DNA from 4 places in the Heyndrickxia sp. FW510-T9 genome. Region 2 is predicted to be linked to each of the others. Evidence: riboswitches for the same ligand, from Rfam matches in the RefSeq annotation. Region 2 holds a riboswitch; each other region holds the start of a gene.
What was found. Region 2 has a riboswitch for S-adenosylmethionine ahead of AC3WJF_RS12470 (5-methyltetrahydropteroyltriglutamate--homocysteine S-methyltransferase). Riboswitches for the same ligand answer to the same signal wherever they lie in the genome.
Positions count from the first base shown of each region.

Region 1: linked by a shared signal. The riboswitch ahead of AC3WJF_RS16850 (2,3-diketo-5-methylthiopentyl-1-phosphate enolase) and the one ahead of AC3WJF_RS12470 (5-methyltetrahydropteroyltriglutamate--homocysteine S-methyltransferase) in region 2 are both predicted to bind S-adenosylmethionine.
Region 3: linked by a shared signal. The riboswitch ahead of metK (methionine adenosyltransferase) and the one ahead of AC3WJF_RS12470 (5-methyltetrahydropteroyltriglutamate--homocysteine S-methyltransferase) in region 2 are both predicted to bind S-adenosylmethionine.
Region 4: linked by a shared signal. The riboswitch ahead of AC3WJF_RS14075 (O-acetylhomoserine aminocarboxypropyltransferase/cysteine synthase family protein) and the one ahead of AC3WJF_RS12470 (5-methyltetrahydropteroyltriglutamate--homocysteine S-methyltransferase) in region 2 are both predicted to bind S-adenosylmethionine.

Region 1 covers NZ_JBYSWK010000038.1:14,706-19,382, reverse strand. The annotation lists gene AC3WJF_RS16860 (carbon-nitrogen family hydrolase) at 1-230, opposite strand, end outside; gene AC3WJF_RS16855 (pyridoxal phosphate-dependent aminotransferase) at 381-1,553, shown strand; SAM riboswitch class I at 1,639-1,745, shown strand; gene AC3WJF_RS16850 (2,3-diketo-5-methylthiopentyl-1-phosphate enolase) at 1,814-3,025, shown strand; gene AC3WJF_RS16845 (2-hydroxy-3-keto-5-methylthiopentenyl-1-phosphate phosphatase) at 3,022-3,684, shown strand; gene AC3WJF_RS16840 (methylthioribulose 1-phosphate dehydratase) at 3,681-4,319, shown strand; gene AC3WJF_RS16835 (cupin domain-containing protein) at 4,316-4,677, shown strand, end outside.
Region 2 covers NZ_JBYSWK010000021.1:57,085-61,761, forward strand. The annotation lists gene AC3WJF_RS12465 (pentapeptide repeat-containing protein) at 21-500, shown strand; gene AC3WJF_RS12470 (5-methyltetrahydropteroyltriglutamate--homocysteine S-methyltransferase) at 634-1,761, opposite strand; SAM riboswitch class I at 1,843-1,943, opposite strand; gene AC3WJF_RS12475 (GNAT family N-acetyltransferase) at 2,734-3,333, shown strand; gene AC3WJF_RS12480 (NUDIX hydrolase) at 3,373-3,819, shown strand; gene AC3WJF_RS12485 (aminoglycoside 6-adenylyltransferase) at 4,284-4,677, shown strand, end outside.
Region 3 covers NZ_JBYSWK010000059.1:16,711-21,387, forward strand. The annotation lists gene pckA (phosphoenolpyruvate carboxykinase (ATP)) at 1-1,178, opposite strand, end outside; SAM riboswitch class I at 1,455-1,620, shown strand; gene metK (methionine adenosyltransferase) at 1,858-3,054, shown strand; gene asnB (asparagine synthase (glutamine-hydrolyzing)) at 3,251-4,677, shown strand, end outside.
Region 4 covers NZ_JBYSWK010000026.1:54,031-58,707, reverse strand. The annotation lists gene AC3WJF_RS14085 (homoserine dehydrogenase) at 1-83, opposite strand, end outside; gene metX (homoserine O-acetyltransferase MetX) at 144-1,184, opposite strand; gene AC3WJF_RS14075 (O-acetylhomoserine aminocarboxypropyltransferase/cysteine synthase family protein) at 1,181-2,482, opposite strand; SAM riboswitch class I at 2,773-2,885, opposite strand; gene AC3WJF_RS14070 (trans-sulfuration enzyme family protein) at 2,978-4,117, opposite strand; gene cls (cardiolipin synthase) at 4,547-4,677, opposite strand, start outside.

The DNA.
Region 1 (4,677 bases), on a different contig from region 2:
TTATATTCCTTCGCTGCATTTTGCAGAAAACTCAAAGATTCTGCTGCATTTTCATCGCCAATTTCGGATAATCGAGTTAAATCATATCCAGTAGTCCATAGTTCGGGCAGTACGGCAATATCACATTTTTCCTCTGCAGCTTTTTGAATCCATTTTCTAACTGTTGTGTAATTTTTATCTGGGCAGCCATACTCAATATCCATTTGAATGCAGGCAATCTTCCACTTCATCAATACCACTCCTCGAAAAATTCCTTTACATCGTCTTGTTTTCGTTATAACATTTGTAATTAGATTTTGAAAGAAAAATTTAAAAGCAATTAAATATTCAATACAATTACTGTTCAAAACTTGATAAATATATATTAAAAGGGTGATTCTATGAAAACGTTTCCGACATCCGATATTCTGACCCACTTACCAAAGCAATTTTTTGCCTCCTTAGTTTCAAAGGTGGAGAAGGAGAAAGCGAAGGGGCATGATGTGATAAATCTTGGGCAGGGAAATCCGGATCAGCCTACACCGGACCTTATTGTTCAGCGATTACAGGAGGCAGCTTCAAATCCTAATAATCATAAATATTCCCCTTTTAGAGGATATAGTTATTTAAAAGAAGCGGTAGCAACATTCTACAAACGTGAATACGGGGTAACAATTGATGCGGAAACTGAAGTGGCAGTTTTATTTGGCGGAAAAGCAGGTCTTGTAGAGATTTCCCAATGCTTGCTGAATCCCGGTGATACTGTTCTTGTACCGGACCCTGGTTATCCAGATTATATGTCTGGGGTAGCGTTAGCTCAAGCCGCCATGTATAATATGCCTTTGCTTGCGGAAAATCATTTCTTGCCAAAATTTAATTCGATTCCAAAAGAAGTAGCTGATTCGGGAAAATTGATGTTTTTAAACTATCCAAATAACCCAACAGGTGTATGTGCTGATTTGTCTTTCTTTGATGAAACTGTTCAATTTGCGGAAGAGCATAATATTTGTGTGGTTCACGATTTTGCTTATGGTGCAATAGGATTTGATGGTAAAAAGCCTGTGAGCTTCTTGCAAGCCGAAGGAGCAAAAAATACGGGAATAGAAATTTATACATTATCCAAAACGTATAATATGGCAGGTTGGCGAGTAGGCTTTGCTGTAGGAAACGCTAGTGTGATCGAAGCAATCAATTTATTGCAAGATCATTTGTATGTCAGCTTATTTGGAGCAATTCAAGAAGCTGCTGCTACTGCGTTATTAGAATCACAAGAATGCGTCGATAAATTAACTACGATGTATGAGAGCCGGAGAAATGCTTTTATTGATAGGCTGCAAAACATTGGATGGGACGTTAAAGCACCAAAGGGATCTTTTTTTGCATGGTTAAAGGTTCCTGAAGGATATTCTTCGATTGAATTTTCGGATTTGTTATTGGAGAAGGCCCATGTTGCAGTTGCACCTGGTATCGGTTTTGGAGAATATGGGGAAGGTTACGTAAGAGTAGGTCTTTTAACGACCGAATCAAGATTGATAGAAGCAGTAAATCGTATAGAAAAATTAAATATTTTTTAATTGACAAGGCCAAAAAGTGGTGGCATAATTCATAATAATTTGAAGTGAAAAGTAATTCATCAATATAAAACAAAAAATAAATTGATTCTTATCAAGAGCAGGTGGAGGGACAAGCCCTTTGAAGCCCGGCAACCGATCTAATAGTTTTAGACACGGTGCTAATTCTTGCAGCTATAGGCTGAGAGATAAGAAGAAGTTTTCCTGTAAAACCTCTTCTTTTGAAGAGGTTTTTTCAATTTTTAATGTGGAGGGAAAATAACTTGAGTGAAGTAATCGCATACTACTCCATATACGGAGAACCGAACACTTTTGATAAAAAGGCGGAAGATATTGCATTAGGATTAACCATTGGATCATGGACAAATTTGCCGATCCTTGAACAGGAACAGTTAATAAAGCACAAAGGCAGAGTCATATCTGTGGAAGAGGTTAACACGGTTTCTGAAAAAGAAGCGAAAGCTATCATAAAAATCGCATATCCATCGGCAAACTTTAGTGCGGATATACCAGCTATTTTGACGACGGTTTTTGGAAAACTCTCGTTAGATGGGAAAGTAAGATTAGTAGATTTAGAGTTTGAAGGTGATATTGCAAAGTATTTTCCGGGCCCGCGTTTTGGAATACAAGGCATTCGTGAAAAGCTTAATATATTTGAACGTCCACTGCTTATGAGTATTTTTAAAGGTGTAATCGGCAGGGATATCCCATTTTTAGCTAGTCAGCTTCGCTTACAAGCACTTGGTGGTGTTGATTTAGTTAAAGATGATGAGATTTTATTTGATAACGAAACCGCACCTTTTGAAAAGCGGATCGAAATGGGACGAAGAGTTTTGGATACTGTGTTTCAAGAAACGGGACATCGAACCCTATATGCAGTTAACTTAACTGGCAGAACTTTTGAGCTAACTAAGAAAGCGAGAAGAGCCAAAGAATTAGGTGCAGATGTATTATTATTTAATGTTTTCACCTATGGCTTAGATGTTTTACAGGAATTACGAGAAGATGATGAGATTAGTTTGCCGTTAATGGCACATCCATCCTTTAGTGGGGCGATAACACAATCAAAAGAATACGGTGTTTCCCATTCCTTGCTATTAGGTAAATTGCTCCGTTTAGCTGGGGCGGATTTCTCGCTTTTTCCATCTCCATATGGAAGTGTAGCATTGGAAAAAAACGCTGCACTGGGGATAGGTAAAGCTTTAACAGAAGAAAGCTTTGTAAAACCAGCTTTCCCTGTTCCTTCCGCAGGGATTCATCCTGGCCTGGTGCCGCTTCTTTATAAAGATTTTGGTATAGATAGTGTTATTAATGCAGGTGGAGGAGTTCACGGACATCCTAAGGGTGCTATTGGCGGTGCAAAAGCATTTAGGCAGGCTATCCATGCAGTCATGCAAAATCAGCCGTTAGACGATGCAGCATCCCAATTTCCTGAGTTAAAGACAGCACTTGCATTATGGGGGGCAGCGAAGTGAAGCAGCCGGTAATTTTTTGCGATTTCGACGGGACAATAACAAATTCAGATAATATCATTTCCATTATGAAGCATTTTGCTCCTATTGGCTGGGAGCAAATTAAGGACCAAGTACTTTCTCAAACGATCACGATTCAAGAGGGTGTTGGCAAAATGTTTTCCTTATTGCCCTCTGCAAATAAGGAGAAAATTATTCAATTTGTTAGAGAAAATGCAACGATTAGGGATGGCTTTCAAGATTTTGTGCATTATGCAGATTCAAAACAAATTCCTTTTTATATTGTAAGCGGTGGAATTGACTTCTTTGTATATCCAATGCTAGAGTCATTCGGACCATTTCAAGATGTTTATTGCAATCATGGCGATTTCAGCAGTGATAAGATACAAATTCAGTGGCCAAATCCATGTGACGAGTATTGTTCCAATGGATGCGGATGCTGTAAAACTTCTATCATTCGAAAGCTTACTAATGAGGAACAATTAAAAATTGTAATAGGTGACTCGATAACAGACTTAGAAGCTGCTAAAGTCGCTGATATTATTTTGGCAAGGGATTTTCTCGCGGATAAATGTAAAGAATTTGGACTTCATTATTATCCATTCCAAACCTTCAACGATTGTATAGATATTTTAGAAAAAGAATTGGAGGTGAGGGTATGACCATCCAAGATGAAAGATGGAATGAACTGGCTGATATAAAGGATGAATTAGCAGCAAGGGATTGGTTCATGGGTACTAGTGGAAATCTCGCTATTAAGGTTCAGGAGAATCCAGTCCAGTTTCTAGTAACGGCAAGCGGGAAGGATAAAAGAAAAAGAACTACTGAAGATTTCTTATTAGTGAATCAATATGGAGAATCAGTACAGGCAACAGATTTAAAACCTTCTGCTGAAACATTGCTTCATTGTGAAATTTATCAAAGAACAGGTGCTGGGTGCAGTCTGCATGTACATACAGTAGCCAATAATGTTATTTCAGAGTTGTATTCTTCAGAGAAAGAGGTGGTGTTCAAAGGTCAAGAGCTAATAAAAGCATTTGATTTATGGGATGAAAAATCTGTTTTGAAAATTCCTATTATTCGAAATCACTCCGATATTCCTGAATTAGCTAGGGAGTTTTCTCAATATGTACACGAAGATAAAGGGGCAGTTTTAATTCAAAATCATGGTATTACTGTATGGGGTAAAAATGGATTTGAAGCTAAGAAGTTGCTAGAGGCTGCTGAATTTTTATTTCAATATCATCTTACCATTCTGCAATTAGAAAATAGTAAAATAGGAGGAACTAAATTATGACAACGATTAAGATACAAGGTACTAACAGAGTGATTGATAACCAAGAGGAAGTAGTGAAATACTTGCAAGATCAAGACGTAATTTATGAAAGCTGGAATATTACAAAGCTGCCTGAACATCTTCAAGAAAAATTCATTCTTTCCGAGGAAGAAAAACAAGAAATACTAGCTGTATTTAAAGAAGAGATTGCTGATATTTCCGCAAGAAGAGGATATCAAGCTCATGACATTATTTCTTTGGCAAAGCATACACCAAATTTAGAACAATTATTACAAAATTTCCAACAAGAGCATCATCATACAGATGATGAGGTGCGGTTTATTGTAAGCGGCCATGGTGTTTTTATTATTCAAGGATC
Region 2 (4,677 bases):
AATCAATGGGGGGTTATGTTATGGTGTTGGAAGTTAAAAACTTTGATTTGAAGATGGCAGATATTTCTGGTTCGAAGTGGAAAGAAGTTAGAGCTGAGGAGCTAGAAATTGACAACGTCAGTTTGGCTAAAACTAAAATTAATAACGTAAATATGCACAAAATGGTAATAAATGATGTGAATATGGGCGAAAGCAAAATCTCAAACGCTAATCTATCTGGAGTAGAAATTCAGCATGCAAACTTTAGCCATGCTGTTATTGACCATGTTCATTTATTTGGGACTGAATTTCATAACGTTGTATTTCCAGTCGAAGGTGATGAGAATTACAATCCAAATGGACAATATAAAACAATAAGTTTTCATAATTGTGACCTTACAAAAGGACAGTTAAAAAACTGTAATTTATCCAATATGGAGATTACTGATTGCGATATTTCTGGATTAAAGATTAATGGAATATTAATTGAGGAATTAATTAAGAACAAACAAAATGAGTAGTTCCTTTTAAATTCCAATTCGTTAGTATGATTAAGGTACTTTATTAATAAAAGAAAAAATTTAATGTGAAGACAGCTAAATAAAAATACCTCCTACCCTAATGATAGGAGGCATTTTTGTTAATCACTAAGCTTTAGACGGTACCCCATACGCTTTCAGCAAGTTTAATTATGTGTCTTATCTTATTCCATTGATCCTCTTCTGTTAAAATATTGCCTTCTTCTGTACTAGCAAATCCACATTGAGGACTTAATGCTAGATTTTCTAAAGGAATATATTGACTTGCTTCTTTAATTCTCGCTTTTATTTTGCACGTGTCTTCTAGTTCCGGAAATTTAGATGTAACTAATCCTAATACAACGGTTAGGTTATGATGATGAAAGCTATTTAATGGTTTGAAATCACCTGAGCGATTATCGTCGTATTCTAGGAAAAGCCCATCTACATGTAAGTTGGCGAATATGGCATCTGATATCGTATCATATCCGCCGCTTGTAATATAGGTAGATCGAAAGTTCCCTCTGCAAATATGCATAGTTATTAACATATCATCAGGTCTTTTAGAAATAGCTTCATTTAGGCAGCGAACTCTAGTATCGATGATATCTTGTACATCCATTCCATGTTTTTCAACGACTGCTTTTATACGGTCTTCCGACACAAAGTCAATCCAGGAAGTATCATCTAACTGAAGATAACGACAGCCTGCATCATAGAAGGCTTGAATGGCTTTTTGATAAGCTGCAACTGTATCAATATAGAACTGTTCTTGGTTGTTAATATAATATTCATCACCTTGAATTCTAGTAAATAACATGTTCGGACTTGGAATAGAAAACTTCGCAATCTGACTTCCGTCACCGTATTTTTCCACTGCTTGTTTTAAGAACGTAAAGTGTTCTAGCATATAGTGTCCATTAAACTCTACTTTTCCAACTACTTTAATGGCATTATTCTTTGGTTTGTCACCTTTAAAGTTATTAATATACTCTGCTTCAAATAACTCAACGCCTTCTAAACCTGCCAAGAAATCTAAGTGCCAATACGAACGTCTAAATTCACCATCTGTGATGGACTTAAGCCCAACCTCGATTTCCTTTTGAACCAGCTTCTCAATTTCTGCATCCTCCACAGCTTTTAAGGCATCTTTATCGATTTCCCCATTTGCAAAGGCCTTTCTCGCTTTTTTAATTGGTTCTGTGCGAAGAAAACTACCTACATGATCTGCTTTAAATGGTGCTTTAACTAATGTTTTGGTCATAAATTCATTTCCCTCTTTCCTATAAAAATAAAACCCTCTTCTTACAAATAAGAAGAGGGACAATTTCCATAAACGTATCTCTTCTTATCTTCTAGCAATTGCTACTGGAATTGGCACAGTACTCAAATAAGTCTGTTGCCGAGGCTTCGCAGGGCCAGTCCCTCCGCCTCTCTAGATAAGAATATTCGAAAATATTTAACTATAAGTTAAATTACACCTGTTAGGTTATTCTGTCAATGAAAAAATCTGCTATGTTACGGATAAAGTGGATGGAAGAAGAAAAAATCTAATGGTGGCTTTCCTTAAAAAATTTTACGCGGACCCTGAGTCCGCTATTTTCATAAAAAACCCTATTTTAGTGGTGATTGCGGACACACGTTCCGCTATTTGCTGAAAATCACACAAAAATACCCCTTTTTCAGCGTAATAGCGGAACGTGTGTCCGCTAAAAACGTGAAATCACCATTTTTTCCACATATAACGGAACGAGTGTCCTCCTAATTCTAAATACATGAAAAATCTTATTGATGAACACGTACCAAATAATTATTACGATATTTTTCGTTTGTCTATCGATAAATAATATACATTTCTCAATAAGAAAATTAAGTTACTTTCTGGTAGTGCTAAAGGAAATGCTTTAAACATTGTGCGGACATAGACATTATTTTTTGCTGCTGTTTACTAGGATACACATGGTTTGCAAAAAAAATTGATTCAATATTCTTCCGCAAAAGGTTGTTTACAATAAAATAAAGTTTCTGTATAATTAGAACAGTTAGTAAATACGTTAATGAGGGAGGGGATTTATTATGATTAAATCTAATTGTATACAGACTAAGTTTTACGTCGGTGTGTCCCCCTCAGGATTAAGCTAATAGATATTGAATAATAATTTATTTCATTTAAAGGCCTTCGTAAAATAGCGGAGGTCTTTATTTATTTAACTAACTTTGGAATAGGAGATTTGTTATGAAAATTAGACCATATCAAATAGATGATGAACAGGGATGGGTAAGATGCAGAGTCTTATCGTTCTTAGATACTGCGTACTTTGACAATGTATTAAAGGAAAAGGAAATGTATGAGAACTCAGCAATTGAATTAGTCGCTGAAGAGGAAGGTCAAATTGTTGGATTAATAGATATAGAGTATGAAATTAAGGAGCGTACAGTATGTTCAAGAGGAACTGGACTTGGAGGAATGATATGGCATATTGCAGTTCATCCTGACTTTAGGAGAAAAGGTATTGGCACACAGCTTCTTAATGAAGCGGAAAAGATTGCTAAAAGTAAGGGGTTAAATCGATTGGAAGCTTGGACAAGAGATGATGAATGGGTAAATAAATGGTATGTGAAAAGTGGATTTATGAAGGTTGAATCCTATTTACATGTATATATGGATGGCGGAAAAGAGTTAGACGGGGCAATGAAAAGTGAAATACCTAAACTTTATCCTGTTCAGGCATTTGCTCATTATGTTGGAGATAACTTTGACTTAGTAAAGGAAAAGTTTAATAGAGTTCACGAATGTGTTTGTTTTGAAAAACGGTTGGAGAAATTTGATAGCTAGGCATTAACATTAACGTAAATATTTTTTGGGGGAATTTATATGTTTATAGTAAACGTAGAAGGCGCAATTCATCGAGACGGTAAATGGCTATTAATTCTAAGAAGTGAAAAAGAGGAACATGCAGGAGGAGGTCTTTCTCTTGTTGGTGGAAAATGCGAAATAGAGGGAGTCTCTTCAAATATTTTAGAAAGGACTTTGCATCGAGAAATTTATGAAGAAGTTGGAATCGAAGTGACAGGACTTAGATATGTAAACAGCTCCTCATTTGTTACCGATTCAGGTTTACATGTAATAGACATCGTTTTTCTATGTTTCCATCAATCTGGCGAACCTTATGCTAAAAGCACCGACGAAGTTGATGATGTCGTATGGATGACAACTTCAGAGATCACGGCTCATAAAGAATTACCTTCTTATCTAAAAGAAAATGTAAAGCTTGCAGAGAGTTTACTAATAGAAACTATTCCAATGGATCAAATTACTTGAACAAGGATTTCCGACTTTTAAATCGAATTAAAATAATATAAAAGAGTTAACGAGTTCTTAATAAGGGTTATGAAGGACAAAATGAGCTAGAAAAAGAGTCAAAGTGTCCTTCATAAAGGGTATCAAGGACAAAATGAGCTAGAAAAAGAGTCAAAGTGTCCTTCATAAAGGGTATCAAGGACAAAGTCAGCTAGAAAAAGAGTCAAAGTGTCCTTCATAAAGGTTATCAAGGACAAAGTCAGCTAGAAAAAGAGTCAAAGTGTTCTTCATAATGGTTATCAAGGACAAAATGAGCAAGAAAAAGAGTCAAAGTGACCTTCATAATGGTTATCAAGGACAAAATCAGAAAGAAAGGTAGAAAAAATGTCCTTAATAAGAATATATGAATATAGATGAGGCTGATAGATAAATAATCTAACTTTTATTGTTGAGAGGCAAAAAATAATAAAATCTGGAGGATCGCCATGAGAAGCGAAAAAGAAATGTTCGATTTAATTTTAGGGGTAGCACATGAAGATGAACGAATTCGTGCTGTTTACATGAATGGTTCCAGAACGAATCCTAATGCTCCAAGGGATATTTTTCAGGATTACGATATTGTATATGTTGTAACTGAGATGGCTTCTTTTATAAAGGATGAAAAGTGGATTGATATTTTTGGAGAGTTAATTATGATTCAAGAGCCCGATAAAATTGATAAACTTTTGGGGAAAGAGATGGATTTTGATCGGTCTTACGGATATTTAATGCTTTTCACAGATGGAAATCGTATCGACTTACATATTGAAACAAAGGAAAATATGCTGGAATGGTACGGCAAAGATAGTCTCACCATTCCCCTTTTAGATAAAGACAATA
Region 3 (4,677 bases), on a different contig from region 2:
CATGTGGAGAACGTTGCTTCAGGAGCCGTTACTCCACGCTCTGTTCCTGCAAGTTTCGATGTATATCCACTAAGGAAATGGTACATTGCTTGTTCTTTCGTTAATTTACTAATTGGCGGTAATACACCAAATGCATCAGCTGTTAGAAACACAATCGTTTGCGGATGCCCAGCAATACTTGGTTGAATAATATTTTCAATCGATTGAATTGGATAGGCCGCACGTGTATTTTCAGTTAGTGTGTTATCATCATAAATAGCTTCATGTGTTTCAGGGTCTACCATTACATTTTCTAATACCGAACCGAACGTAATCGCATCATAAATCTGCGGTTCCTTTTCACGAGTTAATCCGATACATTTTGCATAGCAGCCACCTTCAATGTTGAAAACACCATTTGCGGACCAGCCATGCTCATCATCTCCGATTAGCTTACGATTAGGATCTGCGGATAAAGTTGTTTTTCCCGTTCCAGAAAGTCCGAAGAATAACGCTACGTCTCCCTCAGCACCTACATTCGCGGAACAGTGCATTGGCAAAATTCCAGCCTCAGGCAATAAATAATTCATAATCGAGAAAATCGACTTTTTCATCTCACCTGCATATTCCGTTCCACCAATTAAAATAACTCGGCGTTCAAAAGATACGATGATAAAAGTTTCTGATTTTGTCCCATCTAATTGTGGGTCCGCTTTAAAATTTGGAGCCGATAAAACTGTAAATTGTGCATCATGAGTTGCTAATTCTTCTTTTGTTGGGCGGATAAATAGCTGATGTGCAAATAAATTATGCCATGCATATTCATTTACAACTTGAATAGGTAGACGAGTTTTTTCATCAGCACCAGCAAATCCTTTAAATACAAAAAGTTCATTTTGCCTTTCTAAATAGGAAATAACCTTATGATAAAGTCTATCAAAAGCTTCTACAGATATTGGCTGATTGACAGAACCCCAATCAATTTTGTCTTTGACGGAAGGTTCTTCAACAATAAATTTATCTTTAGGGGAACGCCCAGTATATTTTCCGGTTTCAGCCTGAACGGCGCCAGTTGATGTTAAGACTCCTTCTTTACGTGCTAATACCTTTTCGACTAAACGAGGAACTGATAATTGAGTATAGACATTATTTCCGTTTAATAATTCGCCTAATTCTCTAGATAAACTTATTGAATTCATGAATGCGTTACCATCCTTTATTAAAGAATTTATATTTTTCGGTTATGTTAAATAGTATAACACAATTATTTAATTAGTCTATACTATATAAGCTTATTTTTCAAATACACAAAATGTTAACATTTTATCCTTTTTCTTTCTATAATATATAACCTTATTATTGTAGAATTGATCAGCATTATTCGGATTTATGACATTCTATAATGAATATAAAAAAATGCATGAAACTGTTGACACGATGTAGCAAATTAAGTATGATTTTACCTTGAACGGATACTCTTATCCCGAGATGGTGGAGGGACAGGCCCTACGAAACCCAGCAACCAGCTTTTACCGATTTTCTATAAAAATGAGAGATACATAATTTAGCAACTCATTTTTATAACACTTTAAAAGCAAAGGTGCTAACCTGTAGCAAGGTAAAATCCTTGAACGATAAGAGTGAAAGGCGTAAAAAACGGATGTAAACCTTTCCTCAAGTTTTATAATAGGAAAGGTTTTATTTAGTTAATACGTCCAAACCAATAGATTTAGTGCTGGAATCATGGAAGTAAGTCTTTCGAACGAGCATATTGAAAGAATCAAGGATAAATTCTTTTGATTATTTCATACTATTAGGGCAGGAGTACCGTGAGGCGTAAATATAGAGTAATCATAACCATAAAAGGGAGGAAAAAAGATGACAAACAAACGTTATTTATTCACATCTGAGTCCGTTACCGAAGGCCATCCGGATAAAATATGTGATCAAATTTCCGATGCAATATTGGATGCGATTTTAGCAAAGGATCCTAACGCACGGGTAGCATGTGAAACATCGGTTACAACAGGACTTGTCCTAGTGGCAGGTGAAATTACTACTAGCACATATGTTGATATTCCAAAAATTGTTCGTGGAACCATTAAAAACATTGGATATACACGCGCAAAATACGGATTTGATGCAGAAACTTGTGCGGTTCTAACTTCTATTGATGAACAGTCTGCAGATATTGCAATGGGTGTCGATAAAGCGTTAGAAGCAAGAGAAGGTCAAATGTCCGAAGAAGAAATCGAAGCAATCGGTGCAGGAGATCAAGGATTAATGTTCGGTTTTGCATGTAATGAAACAAAGGAATTAATGCCATTGCCAATTTCTTTAGCACATAAACTTGCACGTAGAATTTCAGAGGTTCGTAAAGAGGAGATCCTTCCGTATTTACGCCCTGATGCGAAGACACAGGTTACGGTTGAATATGATGAAAACGGAAAACCGGTAAGAATTGATACAATTGTTATTTCAACACAGCATCATCCTGAAATTAGCTTAGAGCAAATTCAACGCAATGTAAAAGAATATGTTATTAGTCCTGTTGTTCCGAAAGAATTAATTGATGACCAAACAAAATACTTTATCAATCCAACTGGACGCTTCGTTATTGGTGGACCACAAGGGGATGCGGGCTTAACTGGACGTAAAATCATCGTAGACACATATGGTGGTTATGCACGCCATGGCGGCGGTGCTTTCTCTGGTAAGGACCCTACAAAAGTAGACCGTTCAGCAGCATATGCTGCCCGTTATGTAGCAAAAAATATTGTTGCTGCAGGACTTGCAGATAAATGTGAAGTTCAACTAGCATATGCTATTGGTGTTGCCCAACCGGTATCAATCTCCATTGATACTTTCGGAACTGGTAAGGTTGAAGAGGATAAATTGATTGCTGCTGTACGTGAGAATTTTGATCTTCGTCCTGCAGGGATTATCAACATGTTAGATTTAAGACGTCCAATCTATAAGCAAACAGCTGCATATGGTCATTTTGGGCGTAATGATTTAGATTTACCTTGGGAGAGAACAGATAAGGCTGAAGTTTTAAGTCAACTTACGAAATAAGTTAGAATGGAGGGGGGTTACAGAATATTATTCGTAACCTCTCTTTATTTATTTTATCAAGATTAACATGTTGGAAATAATTATTTGTTTATATAAGTAAAATGGCTACTGCAAAAATGAAATGAAAAATGATAGTATAAGGTGTATGATTTTGTTAGTTAAGTAGTTTAAAAAAATGGAGTAGGTGACATACATAATGTGTGGATTTATAGGTTGTGTACACGATAAATCAATTGAACTTCGTGATACAGATAAACAACTATTTAAAAATATGAATGATATCATTACCCATCGTGGGCCTGATGATGACGGATTTTTTGAGGATGAACATATACAGTTTGGTTTCCGTCGTCTAAGCATTATTGACTTAGAAAGCGGTCATCAGCCATTAACATATGAAAATGAAAGATATTGGATCATTTTTAATGGGGAAATTTATAATTATGTAGAATTACGAAATGAATTGATAGAAGCAGGCTTAACATTTGCAACATCATCCGATACAGAAGTAATTCTAGCGCTATACAGTCATTATCAGGAAAAGGCAGTTGAAAAGCTGCGCGGTATGTTTGCATTTGTTATTTGGGATAAACAAGAACAATCCTTGCTAGGTGCACGTGATTCTTTTGGGATTAAACCATTTTTTTATAAAGAAGAAGGAAATCGAACTTTTTTTGCTTCCGAAAAGAAAAGCATCTTATTAGCAATGGAAAACGATGTGTTGAACTATGATGCTGTTCAGCATTATATGACGTATCAATTTGTTCCAGAACCTGAAACGATGACAGTTGGGATCGAAAAATTAGAACCTGGCCACTACTTTGTGAAAAAGCTTGGACAACCTTTGGATATTAAACGCTATTGGAAGGCATCCTTTAAACCAATTCATAAGTCAGAAGATGAATTTGTAAAAGAAATTAGAGATGTTCTTTTCGATTCTGTTAATGTCCATATGCGCAGTGACGTACCAGTAGGATCATTCCTATCTGGTGGAATTGATTCATCCATCATTGCATCCATGGCGAAACAATATAATCCAAATATTAAAACCTTTTCGGTAGGTTTCGAACGTAATGGGTTTAGTGAAATTGATGTTGCAAAAGAAACAGCTGAAAAGCTAGGGGTAGAAAATATTAGCTATGTAATTTCACCAGAGGAGTATATGAATGAGCTCCCAAAAATTATGTGGCATTTAGATGATCCACTTGCAGATCCTGCATGTGTTCCTTTATATTTTGTTGCTAGGGAAGCAAGAAAGCATGTTACTGTTGTATTGTCAGGTGAAGGGGCAGATGAGTTATTTGGTGGATATAATATTTACCGAGAACCACAATCTTTAGAAGTATTTAATAAAATCCCTGCAGTTGGAAAATCTCTTTTAAAAGCATTGGCTAAAATTCTTCCTGAAGGTGTTAAGGGCAAAAGCTTTATTGAACGTGGTGTCACCCCAATGGAAGAACGTTATATTGGAAATGCCAAAATGTATACCGAAAAAGAAAAGAAAGAACTTTTGTCCAGATACAAGCAAGGTCTGAACTACACTGAGATAACAAAACCGCTTTATTCTGAGACAATTGGGTATGATCCAGTCGATCGTATGCAATACATTGATATTCATACATG
Region 4 (4,677 bases), on a different contig from region 2:
TGCTGCCCATGGGTTTTTATAGCTGTATACACACCTTGACCAACTGTACCATATCCTAACAGGGCTGCTTTTATAATCGCCATTTCATCACCTTTCCTTTTCGGCATATACAACACTATGAATAGGTGCACATCACGCTATCATTAATTTGTACTACTTACACCGGTTAGTTTTTTTTCTAATTGATGCTGTATTAAATGGCCCCAGTTCTCGAATTCTACTAAAAAACCATCATGGCCAAAATCAGTCTGGATCTTAAAAAAGTTGCCATTTGGTACTGCTTGAATAAAGGCTTGAATCTCTTCACTTGGATAAATAAGATCATGCTCAAATCCAATTCCCGTTACATAGGCTTTGATACAAGAGGCTGCTTGCCCCCAGCCTCCTCTGCCTCTGCCTATATCATGTGAATTCATGGCTTTAAGCAAAACTAGATAGCTATTCACATCAAAGCGTTTTGCTAATTTTTCCCCTTGATAGTGCAAATAAGATTCCACACTATATAAATCTGAAGAATGTCTTTCCCGCCCGAATCGCTGCGAAAATAACGTTGGACTACGATACGTTACCATTCCTGCCATTCTTGCAACTTCAAAGCCTTTTACTTCATGAGAAAATTGATAATACCCATTTTTAAAATTCGCATCCCCTTCGATTGCTGCAATCCCGATGCGGTTAAAGGCAATTCCGTAATCACTCAATGCTGGGGTCGATGCAAGCACAAAAAGCTGTTCCATATCATCTGGATACAAAACTCCCCACTCTAATACCTGCATGCCACCTAAAGATCCACCAATTACAGCTTTTAGCTCTCGAATACCTAGTTGGTTTAAAGCTTTACGCTGGGCGTGAACCATATCCCGGATCGTAATAGTGGGAAAGGATGAGCGATATTCTGGCTGACCAGATAAAGGACCAGTCGAGCCATCACAGCCACCTAAAACATTAAAAGTAATCACTTGCCAATGATCGGTATCAATATTCTTCCCACTGCCAATGAGCCCACTCCACCAGCCAAGCTCCTCGTTCGTTCCAATCGAAAATTGATTTCCGGTTAATGCATGGCATACAAGGATAACTGGAGCATTCTCAGGGCCTTGTCGTTCATAAGCTAGCTCAATATCTAGCATTCCACCATTTTCTAATTCCATTTTGCCGATACTTGTTGTTTGAATGTTTGTCATAATACCGAAACAGCTGTTGCTTTTTCTATGGCTTGCTCAAGATCAGCAATAATATCTTCTACTGCTTCCAAACCAACAGATAGACGAATTAGCTCTTCTGTTACACCTGTTTGTTTTAAATCTTCTGCGCTTAATTGTTGATGAGTAGTGGATGCTGGGTGGATAATTAGTGATTTCGCATCCCCGACATTCGCTACATGTGACCAAAGCTGAATATTATCGATCACCTTACGCCCTGCTTCTCTTCCGCCTTTTATGCCAAAATTCACAATGGAACCAAATCCATCTTTGAAATACTTTTTTGCTAATTCATGGGAAGGATGGCTCTCTAAGCCTGTATAGCTTACCCACTCGACTGCAGGGTGATTTTGTAAAAACTGTGCAACTTCAAGGGCATTTTCATTATGTTTTGGTACTCGTAAATGCAATGTTTCAAGTCCTTGCAAAAATAAGAATGCACTATCTGGACTTAATGCTGGACCAAAATCACGAAGCAATTGAACACGAAGCTTCGTAGCAAAAGCGGCCTGTGGTACGTCCACTCCATAACGCAGACCATGGTAGCTTACATCCGGTTCCTTGAAGCCTGGGAATTTATCACTGTTCCAGTCAAATTTTCCGCCATCTACAACCACTCCCCCAATTGCTGTGCCGTGACCACCAATCCATTTTGTTGCTGAGTGAACAACGATATCTGCTCCCCATTTGATAGGGTTAGTTAAGTAAGGAGTGCCAAACGTATTATCGACAATCAAAGGAATACCATTTTCATGGGCAACCTTTGCAACTGCCTCTACATCTAATACGTGCAAGCTTGGATTTCCGATAATTTCGGCGAACAATGCTTTTGTGTTTGGTGTAATTGCTTTTCGAAAGTTTTCCGGATCATCGGCATCAACGAATTTAACATTAATTCCGTACTTTGGAAGCGTTACTGCAAATAGATTGTAAGTACCTCCGTAAAGATTTCCTGCAGCTACGATCTCATCCCCTGTACCCGCAAGATTTAGTATGGAGAATGCTATTGCTGCGGATCCTGATGCTAGGGCAACTGCCGCAGTTCCTCCTTCAAGCAAGGCAACACGTTTTTCAAAAACATCTACTGTTGGATTTCCAATTCGGGAATAGATATAACCTTCTTGTTCTAACGCAAATAAGCCTTGTGCGTAATCAGTATCTTTAAAAACATAGGATGTCGTTTTATATACGGGAACTGTGCGAGATCCTGTTGTAGGATCCGCTTGTTGACCTCCGTGAAGTAATAATGTTTCTGGGCGAAGTTGTTTTTGTTCTGTCATCTTTACATTCCTCCATTTTTTTGTTTTAAAGGCTTTTTTCTTATACTTTGTTGCTTTTAAAGCTGAAAAACCTGTAAGCATCGTTAATTAGGTTATTAGTGAATAGACCTTTTAAGAATAGATGCTCCTGAACTGAGTCCGTATTAGGATTGATAGCCATTTACGAAAAACAACAATCTTTACGAAAACAGTCTTTGTTAATCGAGAAATTTTCAAGACAAGGGTGGGGTTTACAAAGAGGAAATTAAAAAACCCTCTTCATAAGAAGAGGGTTCATATACAGATTCCTCCCCTTATCTTTCAGATCACTTCGATCTGTAGGAATTAGCACCTTATCAAACATGGGTGTTTGATGGTTGCCGGGCATCAAAGGGCCTAGTCCCTCCGCCGCTCTCGATAAGAGTATTCATTTAGTTTTCATAAAATTTTAAATTGCTCTTAATGTGCATTATAGAAGAGTCGGAAATCATAAGTCAATAGTTTTTTGAAAAATTATTAAAGTGATAATTCGATTGCTTTTTCAAATTGACCAATAATATCTTGCGCATCCTCAATCCCAATAGAGATGCGAACTACTTGTTTAGTAATGCCAATTTTATGTTGGAGCTCAGATGGCAATGCCCGATGGGATGTGCCAAGTGGATAGGAAACAGTCGTTTCAACACCTGCTAAAGTTGGAACGATTTTTACCCAGCCAAGGGATGAAAAAAATCGATTAATATCGCATTTCTCCGCTAATTCAATCGTGACAATTGCTCCATTTCCTTTTTCAGATACAAACTCAGGGTAGTAAACTTTTTTTACTGACGGGTTTGTTCTAAGGGAAATCGCTAATTGTTTTGCATTTGCAGCTTGTCGTTCCATGCGCAGTGCTAATGTTTTCATGCCACGACATGTTAACCACGCCTCAAATGGGCTTAAGTTAGCCCCAAGATTGACAACTTTTTCGCGCGCTTTTTTCACAAGCTCTGTTTCTCCCACCAAAACCCCTGCTGTTACATCACTATGACCGCCTAAATACTTTGTCGCACTATGGACAACCAGGTCAATTCCTTCTAGATATGGCTGCTTCAAATAAGGGCTCGCGAAAGTATTATCGACCATCGTAGTAATGGCATTTTCTTTTGCTATTTCAACTAATTTTCCAATATCCTCTATACGTAAAAATGGATTGGTTACCGTTTCCGAATAAAGCAGGGTTGTATTTTTTTGAATGGCATTTTTCACTTGTTCAGAATCCTCGAATGGAACAAATGTCGTTTCAATACCGAATTGTTTAAGCTCTTCTTTTAATAGATGATAGGTTCCACCATATAGGTCCTCCGCTGCTACTATATGATCTCCTGCTTTTGCTATCGATAAAATTCCTGCTAAAATAGCAGACAAACCTGATGAGGCCGCAACTCCTGCTGGTGCACCTTCCAATGCCGCAACAGCCTGCCCCAATTCATCGGTATTCGGATTTCCTGTTCGACTATAAAGGTAAGGAGATTCCCCCTGATAGAAACCTTCTAACTCTTCCAAACTCGAAAACGTAAAAGCTGTCGTTTGATAGATTGGTGTCGTTTTACTACGTATGGCATTCGTGTTTTTCAATGAGCTATGTACTGCTTTTGTATCAAATGAAACGTCCAATTTCCACACCCCGCATATTGTATTTATGGCTCTTTTCTTAAACTTTATTTTTATTGTAAAATGAAAATCTTTTTCCTTCTTTATTCGACTTAAGAATGGTTAGTCCTTTTAAGAAAAGATGCCCCGAAGCTCAGTCTATATTAGAATAAATAAACATTTACGAGAAACACAATCTATAAGAAAGTAGCCTATTTGATTAAATCAGATTGTACGACTGGAAAGTTTTGATGTCAAAGGATTTTTATTTTGAGTGCATGGGCACCCAGAATATAGTACTGTTCCAAATGGTGGTCGAACTGCTTGAACAAGTGAAATTAGCTCCTCAAATTTCTACAAGCCTTTATGAGGGGCGAATAACAGTGCAGTGAAAGTAGATCGGCCGACCTTTGCATATTTAAAACCGAGATGTTAACAACATCTCGGCAGTATCTACAATATAGGCGATAATAGTCGTGAAATAGATTCCTTGAAGCGGATAGACTTCGGACGTGTTCGGTAATCTTCGATGGTTAGCTCCCGAGATTTTAGCATATCTTCTTTGTAAATGGCTTCGAGCTTTT